Regions from separate parts of the Salirhabdus salicampi genome, predicted to be linked through region 1. Evidence: riboswitches for the same ligand, from Rfam matches in the RefSeq annotation. Region 1 holds a riboswitch; the other holds the start of a gene.
What was found. Region 1 has a riboswitch for thiamine pyrophosphate ahead of tenA (thiaminase II). Riboswitches for the same ligand answer to the same signal wherever they lie in the genome.
Positions count from the first base shown of each region.

Region 2: linked by a shared signal. The riboswitch ahead of tenI (thiazole tautomerase TenI) and the one ahead of tenA (thiaminase II) in region 1 are both predicted to bind thiamine pyrophosphate.

Region 1 covers NZ_JANBWE010000001.1:653,063-658,829, forward strand. The annotation lists gene NLW78_RS03420 (DUF4260 domain-containing protein) at 1-210, shown strand, start outside; gene NLW78_RS03425 (hypothetical protein) at 241-648, shown strand; gene NLW78_RS03430 (DmpA family aminopeptidase) at 698-1,762, opposite strand; gene NLW78_RS03435 (MazG nucleotide pyrophosphohydrolase domain-containing protein) at 1,782-2,162, opposite strand; gene NLW78_RS03440 (hypothetical protein) at 2,268-2,588, opposite strand; TPP riboswitch at 2,906-3,009, shown strand; gene tenA (thiaminase II) at 3,179-3,862, shown strand; gene NLW78_RS03450 (ECF transporter S component) at 3,859-4,467, shown strand; gene NLW78_RS03455 (ABC transporter ATP-binding protein) at 4,406-5,767, shown strand, end outside.
Region 2 covers NZ_JANBWE010000001.1:1,001,419-1,007,185, forward strand. The annotation lists gene NLW78_RS05300 (alpha/beta hydrolase) at 1-793, shown strand, start outside; gene NLW78_RS05305 (M14 family zinc carboxypeptidase) at 998-2,173, shown strand; gene NLW78_RS05310 (NAD(P)/FAD-dependent oxidoreductase) at 2,291-3,412, shown strand; gene NLW78_RS05315 (YczE/YyaS/YitT family protein) at 3,452-4,114, opposite strand; TPP riboswitch at 4,362-4,465, shown strand; gene tenI (thiazole tautomerase TenI) at 4,536-5,165, shown strand; gene thiO (glycine oxidase ThiO) at 5,155-5,767, shown strand, end outside.

The DNA.
Region 1 (5,767 bases):
ATTAGTAAAAAGTTTGGTGCTCTTACATACAATATATTTCATACTTACACCGTTCCTACTATTTTCATTTTAATGGGAGTCTTTTCAACAATGGAAACTTTAGTAATGATAGGATTAATATGGTCAGCCCACATCGGTATGGATCGAATGATTGGATACGGTTTAAAGTACCCAACCAGTTTTAAGGAAACCCATTTGAATCGGGTCTAGTGTTATGTTCCATGAGAGGGAGTGACTGAATTGAAGGGGAGAAGTACGAATATAAAGATATTCATTCTGTCAGTATTTATATTATTTTTCATTGGATGTAAGAACAATACGAGCACTACTAGCAACACGAACAGTGAGTTTACTTACTCATTTGAAATGGACGTAATTGAACAGGAAGATAAGGATAAAATACTAAAGTGGTTAAACGAATCAGATCAAACTCCAACAAGAATATATGAAATTAATGACGAGACTAACAACCGCCACTATATTTACGCACATTCGAAGATTTATAGTGAAGTGGATGTGGGGCAAAGCGACGAAAAGATCATAGTTACCTTTAAAAACGAAAAGGTTGAAAGTTCTATACATGATACCTTAGTGAAAATAAAAATTAACCCCGATAAAATGAATTCAGTTGTATTAAAAACTGAATAAAACAAATATAAAAAAGGAAGGAGCATGAGTTTTCATGCTCCTTCCTTTTTTATACTAATGATATTTGATATTTTTTTAATAGATCTTTGAAAGCAGGGCGCTTATTCCCGTCCCGTCCTACTACTTCATGGGCGGTTACTAAAGAATTAAGTACTGCTTCTTCTGTTGCTTCTCCAACGGCACGAAAAGCAACATCTAAATCATCGTCGTGTATCATTTTAGTTGAAATGATGTCCTTGTTGTTTGCATGGGGAATGGTTGTTGCGGTTGAAAACCCAATGGCAATTTCGCCACTGCCGTTTGTCATAATTGAACCAGTTCGCGCCAATCCATTTGCCGTACGTTTGATCATTCGATTTAGCTGTCGTTCAGATACGGGTAAGTCAGTAGCAACGACCATCATAATGGAACCTTTGTCTTTTTCTTCATAATCTCTTTCTATATAATCCTTTAATTCCTGACCAACATATTTACCGTTTACCGTTAAATCACGTAAAATGCCAAAGTTAGATTGAACGAGTACACCAATTGTATATATGCCGTGATCGAGTTTAATTTTTCGAGATGCAGAACCAATACCACCTTTTAACGAATAACATAATGTTCCTGTTCCTGCACCAACTGCTCCTTCATCAAAATTTGAATCTGCTGTTTCTAATGCTTGTAATACATGCTCCTTCCCAACAAATCCTGCCCGAATATCGTTAAGTAACATGTCGTTACATTCCCCAACAACTGGATTAACTGTTCCTGTTGTACGGCCTATTTCCCGGTTATGCTCTAACATATAGGATATAACTGCATCCATCGCAACTCCTACACTCAATGTATTTGTTAATACGATTGGGGTTTCTAATGTACCTAGTTCTGCTAATTGAACAGTGCCAGTTGTTTTCCCAAACCCATTTAAAACATGACTCGAACCAATCAGCTTTTCTTGAAATGTATTCCCTTGATGGGGAAGGATGGCAGTAACTCCAGTCTGTTGCTCGCCATTACTAAGGGTAACTTGTCCAACCGTTACACCTTCAACATCTGTTATGGCATTTCGCGGTCCAGTCGCAAGCTCCCCAATGGTAACTCCATAATCACGAATCCGTTTTTTGTTGTGCATGAACTTCACCTCGGCTACTTTACTTTATATATCGAACGTCTTTATTTTTCCGTTTCTTTACCTCTTCCATCTTTTTATAATATGCGTTTTCTAAGTCGATTTCAAAAAAGTTTGCGATTTTCATTAAGTATGCAATACAATCAGCCATTTCCTTACCTAAGTTATCCTTTACATTTTCGATTGCATGCTGAAACGCCTCTTCTTCGGAGATTCCGTTTTGAATATCTTTGTTCGTTAAGTTAAACATCGTTCGCAACTCTTCAGCTACTTCGCCAACCTCTGTAGTAAGGAGCATGTAATTGTTTAATAAGGAAGCTCGGCTCTTTTCGTAACTTTCATCATCTATTTCCCAGTTCATATATTTTACAAATTCTTTAGAGAAAGCTTGCATTTCTTTCATTTAAAACACCTCTATAATTTTTTTCATTATAAAAAATTGTATCATATAAAAAGGGCTCTAATGTAACTAGAGCCCTTTTAAATACATCTATCTATCTATTTCTTCCTACAATTGTGAAAAAACTTCATCATTCATATGAAAATAAACGCCACCAATACCGTAATGTATGTACCCGCCTTTTATTAACATGAGATATACTGTCGTTCCATCTTGGAGTTGTATTGATAGTTCTTTCGTATTGTTGTTATTACGATTTCCGATTTTATCTTTAATATCTTGATAAGTGATTGGTTCTGTCATAGTTAATTTCTGAACAAATGTTTTTATTAGTGATGTATTTTTAACTTGATTAAAATGATCAATGTGATGGTTCCAATCATTAAGGCTACGTATATAAGCTGCGTTCACATTACCGATCAAATTCATATTTCCAAATACATCAGCACCATTTCCTATGTTGATTAAAGAAGAAGATTTGCAAATACATCAATTAAATACTACTGATATCCATATTGAGAGAATCGTAGATTATTTGTTCAAGGAAAAACTATAAGTGTTTGTCCCTTATTATAGTGATAAAATTAACAGATTTAAGACTAATAGGTCTGGGTCAACCAATAACATCAGTCTAAATTTTTACCAATGATTCTTTATATAAAAATGAATGATTGTTGAAATTGCATCATACATATACTTTTGACAAGGTCAAAGCAGTGTGATATTGTGTTAAACAACTTAATATGGAAGTCCACTAGGGGCGCCATTTGGCTGAGAAAAGGATGTAATCCTTAGTCCCTTTGAACCTGATCTAGTTAGTACTAGCGGAGGGAAGTGGAGACGACTTTTATTGTTATTAGTCTATGCGTCTGTAATTTATATGCATTCGTGTATTCTTTTTCCTATCTAATTTCCAAGTCGCTCCACCAGGAGCGGCTTTTTTATGTTTATAGAGATTCTCCCCTATGTGACTTCCTCATTAAGTTGAACAATACATAGGAAAGAGGAGGAATTTGTTTATGAGTTTTTCACAACAATTACGTAACGAAGCGGATCACATTTTTGATGCGTGTTTTCATCACCCATTTATTCAAGGAATTGCAAAAGGAGAGGTGGAGAAAGATCAGTTAATTCATTACGTAAAGCAGGATTTCGAATATTTAAATGCGATGATTCAGTCCCGGGCGTTTGGGATGGCTAAGTGTACAAATCGTGAGGACATGGAAATGTTTAACACAGGTATCGATTTTATTCTTAACAGTGAGATTCATCCCCATAACAACTTTTGTGAAGTAGCTGGAGTAAAATATGAAGATTTGCAAGGATACCCTTTAGCACCAACGGCACAACATTATGTTAGTCATATGTTAAACGTTTCTCAAGAAGGAACATTAGGTGAAACTTTAGCAGTAACGTTACCATGTCCTTGGATTTACTTGTATGTTGGAAAGAGAATTTTAGAAGAGTTTGAGATTCATGAGGACCACCCATTCTATGATTGGATTACATTCTACGGGGCCCAAGAAGAGCCGCGAATGAATGTTTATTTACAACGACTTGATGAAATAGCAGAACAATCAACAGAGGAAGAGAAACAAAAAATGTATGATCACTTTATGACGAGTAGTCAGTTGGAATGGATGTTCTTTGATATGGCATATCGTGTTCAAGATTGGCCTGTTCAAGGTGAAAGAGTGAAATGAAGACGACCAAAGGATTAAACTTACGGGAAATTATTGTTATGGCAGCTATTGCCGCCGTTTTTGGTGTTTTATATTTGGTATGGATATTTTTCGGTCAGTTTATTCAGGCCACATTTGGACCAGTAGGGTGGGGATTTATTTCTGGTTTCTGGATTATTGCGCCTATTCTATGCGCTTATATTATTCGTAAACCGGGTGTAGCTCTTATTGCAGAGTTGATTGCAGCAACGATTGAGGTTTTAGTCGGTTCTGTAAATGCAGGGGTCGTATTACTTCTAGGCTTTACTCAAGGTATAGGAGCAGAGTTAGCGTTTGCTATATTTTTATATCGTAACTATCGACTTCCAGTGTTAATGTTAGCCGGTATATTTGGGACATCAGCGAATTTCATGACCATTTACTTCTTGTACGGTTATAGCCAATATTCCAATATTCTAACAGGACTTATGTTTATGGCAATGGTTATTAGTGGAGCACTTATAGCCGGTTGGGGCAGTAAGAGCATTGCAGATGGTTTAAGTCGTACAGGGGTGCTTGCTAACTTTGCACTTGGAAAAATATATCACGAGCAAAGGAATGAACAGTATGCTTCTCAAGAGCAGTGATGTAACCGTTCATTATCCCCTTGAAAGGAATCCAACCATACAAAATGTAAATCTGAACGTAAGAAAAGGGGAAAAGGTGCTTATTCTAGGGCCGAGTGGGGGTGGAAAAAGCACCCTTTCTCTTACCCTTAATGGTATTATTCCGAGGACGATTGACGCAAACAAGTCAGGTGAAGTTATCATTGAATCAAAATCGGTAACAAGTATATCGTTATGGGAAGTAAGTAAGCGAATTGGAGTACTGTTTCAAAATCCTGAGGCACAGTTTTGTATGTTAACCGTAAAAGATGAAATTTTATTTGGATTAGAAAATTTACGGTTAAGTAAAGCAGAGATGCATTACCGTTTAAATGAAGCGCTTGACCAAGTAGGATTAATGGAATGGCGGAATGCAAACATTCATGATTTATCCGGAGGAATGAAGCAGAAGCTCGGTTTTGCATGTTTACTAGCGATGGATCCAGATATTTTGATTCTTGATGAACCAACAGCCAATTTAGACCCGCAGGCAACAGAAAGCCTGTTTCAACTTGTAAATAAATTAGCGACTGAGTTCAATAAAACTGTTATTTTTATTGAACATAAGGTAGATCATGTGTTGCCTTATATCGATCGTATTATTGCAATGGGTGCGAAAGGGAGTATGATTGCAGACGATAAACCTAAATCAGTGTTCGAAAAATATACAAAAACATTACAAGAAGAAGGCATATGGATTCCGAAAGTGTATCGTTTTGCAAAGGACTTAGAAAAGCAAGGAGTTAATTGGACCCGTGTTCCTTTTACGTTAATGGAATGGGAACAAGAATGGAAGAAAGCAAAGCTTCCAGAAAAGACCAACCTCCCACTTATAATTGAAAACAAGAAGAGCAAAATGGGTCCACCTGTTATACAATTGCGGAATATTTCCTTTGGTTATAGCGAAAACCTTACATTACGAAATATTAATATGACGATACATAAAGGAGAATTTATAGCAGTCGTAGGACCAAACGGTGTAGGAAAGAGTACGTTAGCTAAAATTTTAATCGGAATACTGTCTGCTGAAGGTGAGATCAGACTGCATGGAAAACCGGCACATACGAATGATCTATTAAAACGAATTGGGTATGTTTTTCAAAATCCTGAGCATCAATTTGTTTGTGATACGGTTGAAGAAGAACTAACCTATGGAATGACATTACTTGGTCTGGAAGAGCAAATGATGAATGAACAGGTTGATCATCTATTGAAGCAATTTCAACTCGAGAAAAAACGATTCTCTAACCCGTTTTCATTAAGTCAAGGACAAAAACGACGA
Region 2 (5,767 bases), 350 kb from region 1:
CCCAAGGCGCTACCAAGTGAAGGGAACACCCAAAAAATATAACATGAATTATCATGATGTGTCTTTTATGAGCAATGACCAAAGTACCACCTTAAAGGGATGGTATATTAAATCAGACGCACCAAAAGCTACCATCATCTTTTCGCATGGGTATTTGGGTAATCGGACAAAATATCCGAATCGTTCCCTTGATCTAGCGAAATTTTATAGGAATAACGGATTTGATATCCTTATGTTTGATTATCGAAATTGTGGTGCATCGGAGGGAAACAAGTCAACTGTAGGCATACACGAACAAGATGATTTAATCGGGGCAATCGACTTTGTGAAAGAACATAATCCGCATACGAACATTGTATTAATCGGTTGGTCTACTGGTGGGTCATCTGCCATCATGGCAGCAAAGGAAAGAAATGTTGATGTAATTATTACGGATAGTGCATTTCATAACTTAGAGGATTATTTAATAGAGAACTTAACAAAATGGACAAAACTTCCGAGCTTTATCAATCCTTTTATCATGTTAACATTTCCTCTAGTTTGCAACGGCTTGCACCCGCGGATGAGTAAACCGATCCATGCGTTAAAACATATAGATTGTCCTATCTTTTTTATACATAGTGAGAAAGATTCAACAATTCCCCATAACTGTACAATGAAAATGTTCGATAAATATAATGGGATCAAAAAATTATGGATTACTAGAAAAGGTGACCACGTCAAAAATCATCTATCAAACCGAGAATATTGTAAGACAACATTGTCTTTCATAAACAAAGCCATTAAGAAATGAGCTTTAATTGCTAAATATGTACAATACAGCATATGGTAACGTAAAGGACAAGTTTTTGACAAAAATAGAAATAAATACGACGAAACTTTTCTGTTATAAATACCTTTTTTTGACAATTCATGAAAATAATGTGTGACAACCTTCTATATGAAAAATGATAGGAGGGATTTTATTTTGAGAAAAGTTTTATTTACGATTGTCGTAATGGCTCTTGCTCTCAGTCTTGTAGTGCCAGTATTTGCAGCTGGAAAACACCCAGGAACACCAGAAGAACAAACATACAAAAGCAATGGTTTTACTGATTATGAGCAACTGGGGAAGAAATTAGAAAAGATTGAAAAAAACAGTAAAGGTCTTGTTGAGGTAGAAGTTGTCGGGGAGTCAAATCAAGGTCGAGACATTTATCAAGCAAGAATTGGGAATGGTGATAAAGTAATCCTTGTACAAAGTGAAATTCATGGTAACGAAAAAACGGGTACAGAAGCATTATTAAATATTCTTCAACAGTTATCATCAAGTCAAAACGCTGAAGTTGAAGAGATTTTAGAAGAAGTAACATTGGTCATGTTACCAAAAATGAATCCAGACGCGTCTGAATTAGACCGTAGAGGAAATGATATGTCATGGGATGATGTAACTAAGAAGTTTCCACAATTAGAGGATGCTGTACCATCGTGGAACCACTATCATGCAGATGGTAGAGCAAAACTTCAAGGTGACGATTATACTAATCGACCAGGTTTTGATGTAAATCGAGATTTCAATCCTAACCTTGACTACACGCCTATGGCGGAAGATTTTCCGGGCCAGTCGTCTGAACCAGGTTGGTACATAACACCTGAAGCGCAAACAGTAAGAGATGTTTATAAATCATTATTAGATGAGTTTGGCAACGTTGATGTATTTATCGATTTGCATCATCAAGGATTGTACTACGTTGATGACGGTTCTGATGACCCTGTCACTTTATCGCTTTCTGGACAGTTTGTTCCACATCCGGAGAGTGAAGAAGGAGAAAAATATAATGAATATGCTGACAAATATGACTATGACTTTTCACGTCAATTAAATGTCGCCGCTTACAATGAATTACAACAAATGGGCAACTCTCCGTTTGACAATATAACATTATATAGACAAGGACTAGATTTACCAGGAACGGCATTAGGCTCATTTGCTTTAAATGGTAGTGGTACCGTGTTATTTGAAGTTACCGGTCAAACACATAGCATGGGTCAAAAGAAGAAAGGAATGCTTGTAAAAGGGGTAGAAACCGGTTTGATGGGAATCATTAAAGGTGTTGCAAGTGGAGCTGTCTACGACCTAAACCCAGAGGACTATGAAGATATCCCATTAACAAAATATCCATGGGAATTGTAACATGCTAAAAAGGAGTGCGATTGTGCACTCCTTTTATTTTGTAAGTGAAAATTGTGTCGTTACATATATTCCTGTTAAAATGGCTAAAGAAGAAATACATACACGAAAGGTGTTTACATGAATACATACATCGTTGTAGGAGCGGGAATTCTTGGGGCATCAACTGCGTATCATCTAGCAAAACGAGGAGCGCGTGTTACATTAATAGACCGAAATGACTCCGGACAAGCTACAAAAGCCGGTGCAGGAATTATTTGCCCTTGGTTAACGAACCGGAGCAACAAGCCGTGGTATCGCCTTGTAACTGAGGGTGCTAAATTTTATCCGAAACTAGTCGAGGAACTTGAGGCTGTTGGAGAAACAGAAACAGGGTATTCTCAAGTAGGTGCTATTAATATATTTTCAGGAGAAGACCGTTTACATAAAAAGGTGGAACTTGCAAAGGAGCGACAGAAAAGCACTCCAGAAATGGGGGAAGTGACAAAGCTTTCTGTAAAGGAAACGAAGGAACTTTTCCCATTGCTATCGGATGACTATGCGTCCGTACATATTAGTGGGGGGGCCCGTGTGAACGGAAGTGAGATATGCTATGCCCTTATTCGTAGTGCGAAAAAGTATGGAGCTTCCATAGTATACGGAAATGCTTCATTAATGAAGGAAAAAGACACCATTACTGGTGTTTACGTCAATAATCAGAAGTATTTTGCTGACCGCGTGATCGTGACTGGTGGAGCATGGGCTAAAGAGTTGGTTGAGCCACTTGGCGTAAAATTTAACGTTACTTCTCAAAAAGCTCAAATCGTTCACCTGCAAGTCCCGAACACTGATACGAGTAAGTGGCCGGTTGTTATGCCTCCATATAATCAATACATGCTGACGTTCAAAAATGGACGCGTTGTCGTAGGAACTACATATGAAGATAATGTTCATTTTGATGATGAAGTGACAGCCCATGGGATTCACACGATTTTGGATAAAGCGCTACGTGTAGCTCCCGGGATAGCTAATACCACTTATTTGGAAACAAAAGTCGGCTTTCGTCCTTATACACCGAACTCATTACCTGTTTTAGGTTCCATACCTCGATTCGAAGGACTTATCGTAGCAAATGGTCTTGGTGCTTCTGGTTTAACGAGTGGCCCATATATTGGAGATCAACTTGCTAAATTAGCACTAGGTGAGGAAACACATATTGATTTTAAAGATTACGATGTAAGAAATGCTATTAGACTTGAATAAAGTAAGCTGGGAGAGCGTTCATTCGGTGCTCTCCCTTTGTTATTCTTCTATTATATGGTGTGCATGCTCAGGGCCGAGAAAAACTTCTCGAATAGAAGTAGAAGGATTATACCAGTTTTGAACTTTCCCTTGCCAAAACTGAATCATCGGCCCCATTAATAATGTGGCAATTACAGTTCCTAAACCAACTGGTCCCTTTAACAAGGTAGCTATACCGAATACTACAACTGCCAACGCGGTTTGTGATTTCCGCACACTCCATTGAAATTTCTCGCTTATTGATAAAAACAGTTGATCTATTGGGGCTTTTGAGAAGCCTGGTAAAATGTAAACCGCTACCCCTAAACCTAATAACGTTATTCCTAGTAGAAAAACAGATAGCTTTGTTAATAGTGTAGCATTGTGCAAATACAATGAATGAAATACAACTTCTAACCAGAAATCAAAAATGACTGCTTCTAATATTAAGGGGATAACTGCACCCCAATCGGGTCGAATTCCTAGTAATTGAGCATTTACGAAAATAAAGAATACTTGGAATGCTCCATACCAAAATCCGACAGTCATTCCCATGACATCGGATATACTCACAAAAAACGCGGACCAAACGCCTGCACCTAAAGCTGACTTTACGATTAACGTTACACCTAAAAAATTTATAAACATCCCAATAAGATACAAGAAAATACGGTATAAAAACAATGGTGAATACCTCCAAAAAATTCCGTCCGTAAAATATAACACGTAAAAAAAGAACGAAAAAAGAGGGAATATAAAGGAAAAATGAGATATAGTGATATATTTTAAATTATATCGTAATTTTGAGTGATAATGATGAATTTTGCTAGAAAACGATAGATAATTAATCGTTTTCAATGTCTTTTTTTATGAAAGATTGGCAGATTTCATAGAAGATGTTATATTATACTAAAGTTACAAATATATATATATAAAACACTAGGGGAGTCTTTCAATAAAGACTGAGACGAATTATTCGGACCCTTCGAACCTGATCTGGTTAGTGCCAGCGTAGGGAAGTGGAATGTTTAGGAAATGTTATAACATAACCCTAATTACAAACCACCCATACGCATGGGTGGTTTTTTTGTTTAGGAGGTCTAAGGTGAAAAAAAGGGAACTACATGTTGTAACGACAGGAACACAAGATGATCAACAACTGATAGATATTATAAAGAAAATACACCCGTATGTTGATTACATTCATTTAAGAGAGAAGCATAGGTCGGCTAAAGAAATATATGACTTAATAAACCAACTTTTAAATCAACGAATTCCATTATCAAAACTAATGATTAATGACCGTGTAGATCTTGCACAAGTGTTGGGAGTGAAGGGGGTGCAGCTGCCCAATCATGCTCTTCCAGTTCGTAAAGTAAAAGAATCATTTCCTGAATTACGTATCGGAGCTTCTGTTCACTCAACTGATGAAGCAAGGATAGCTGAGGAGGAAGGAGCTGATTTTCTCTTGTATGGCCACATTTTTCCCACGAACTGTAAGCGAAACCTTCCTCCAAAAGGAGTGAAAAATTTGCAGTATATGACTAGCACTGTTTCGAAACCTGTTATGGCTATTGGGGGGATTAAGCCAGATGATGTGAAAGCGGTATTAGATTGTGGAGCTGCTGGTATCGCTGTAATGTCAAAGGTATTTTTGGCTAATGATCCACTGGATGCAGTACAGCATTATAAAAGAGAAATTGTTAATTGGGAGGGATGGGAGAGTGGGAAATAAGTATGATGCCATTGTAGTAGGTGGGGGAGTGATTGGTGCTGCGGTAGCCTACTATCTATCAAAGGAAAGGAAGCGTGTATTATTAGTAGAACAAAATCGATTAGCAACTAAAGCATCTAGTGCTGCTGCGGGTATGTTAGCTGCACATTCAGAGTTAAAGCATAATGATCCGATTTTCCCGTTAGCTAAGGAAAGTAGACAAATGTTCTCGAGTTTAGCGAAAGAGATTAAGGAATGTAGTGGCATCGATATTGAGTTAATTGAAAAAGGTATGTTGAAAGTTGCATTATCAGATGAAGAAAAGGTTGAATTTAAACGGCAGGTCCTTATCCAACAACAAAATGGAGAACAAATTCATTGGTTAGACAAACGAGAAACGATAGCTAAAGAGCCAAACCTCTCGACAGATATAAAGGGAGCTATATTTATCGAAAAAGACAACCAAGTTTCTGCCCCGGCATTAGCATATGGTTTAGCAAAATCTGCAGCCTATCTTGGTGCTGAGATTAAAGAGCATTGTAGTGTTTATTCCTTTCATGTAACGGATAACACTGTCACTGGTGTTCAGACGAGTGAAGGGGATTATTATAGTGATTACGTTA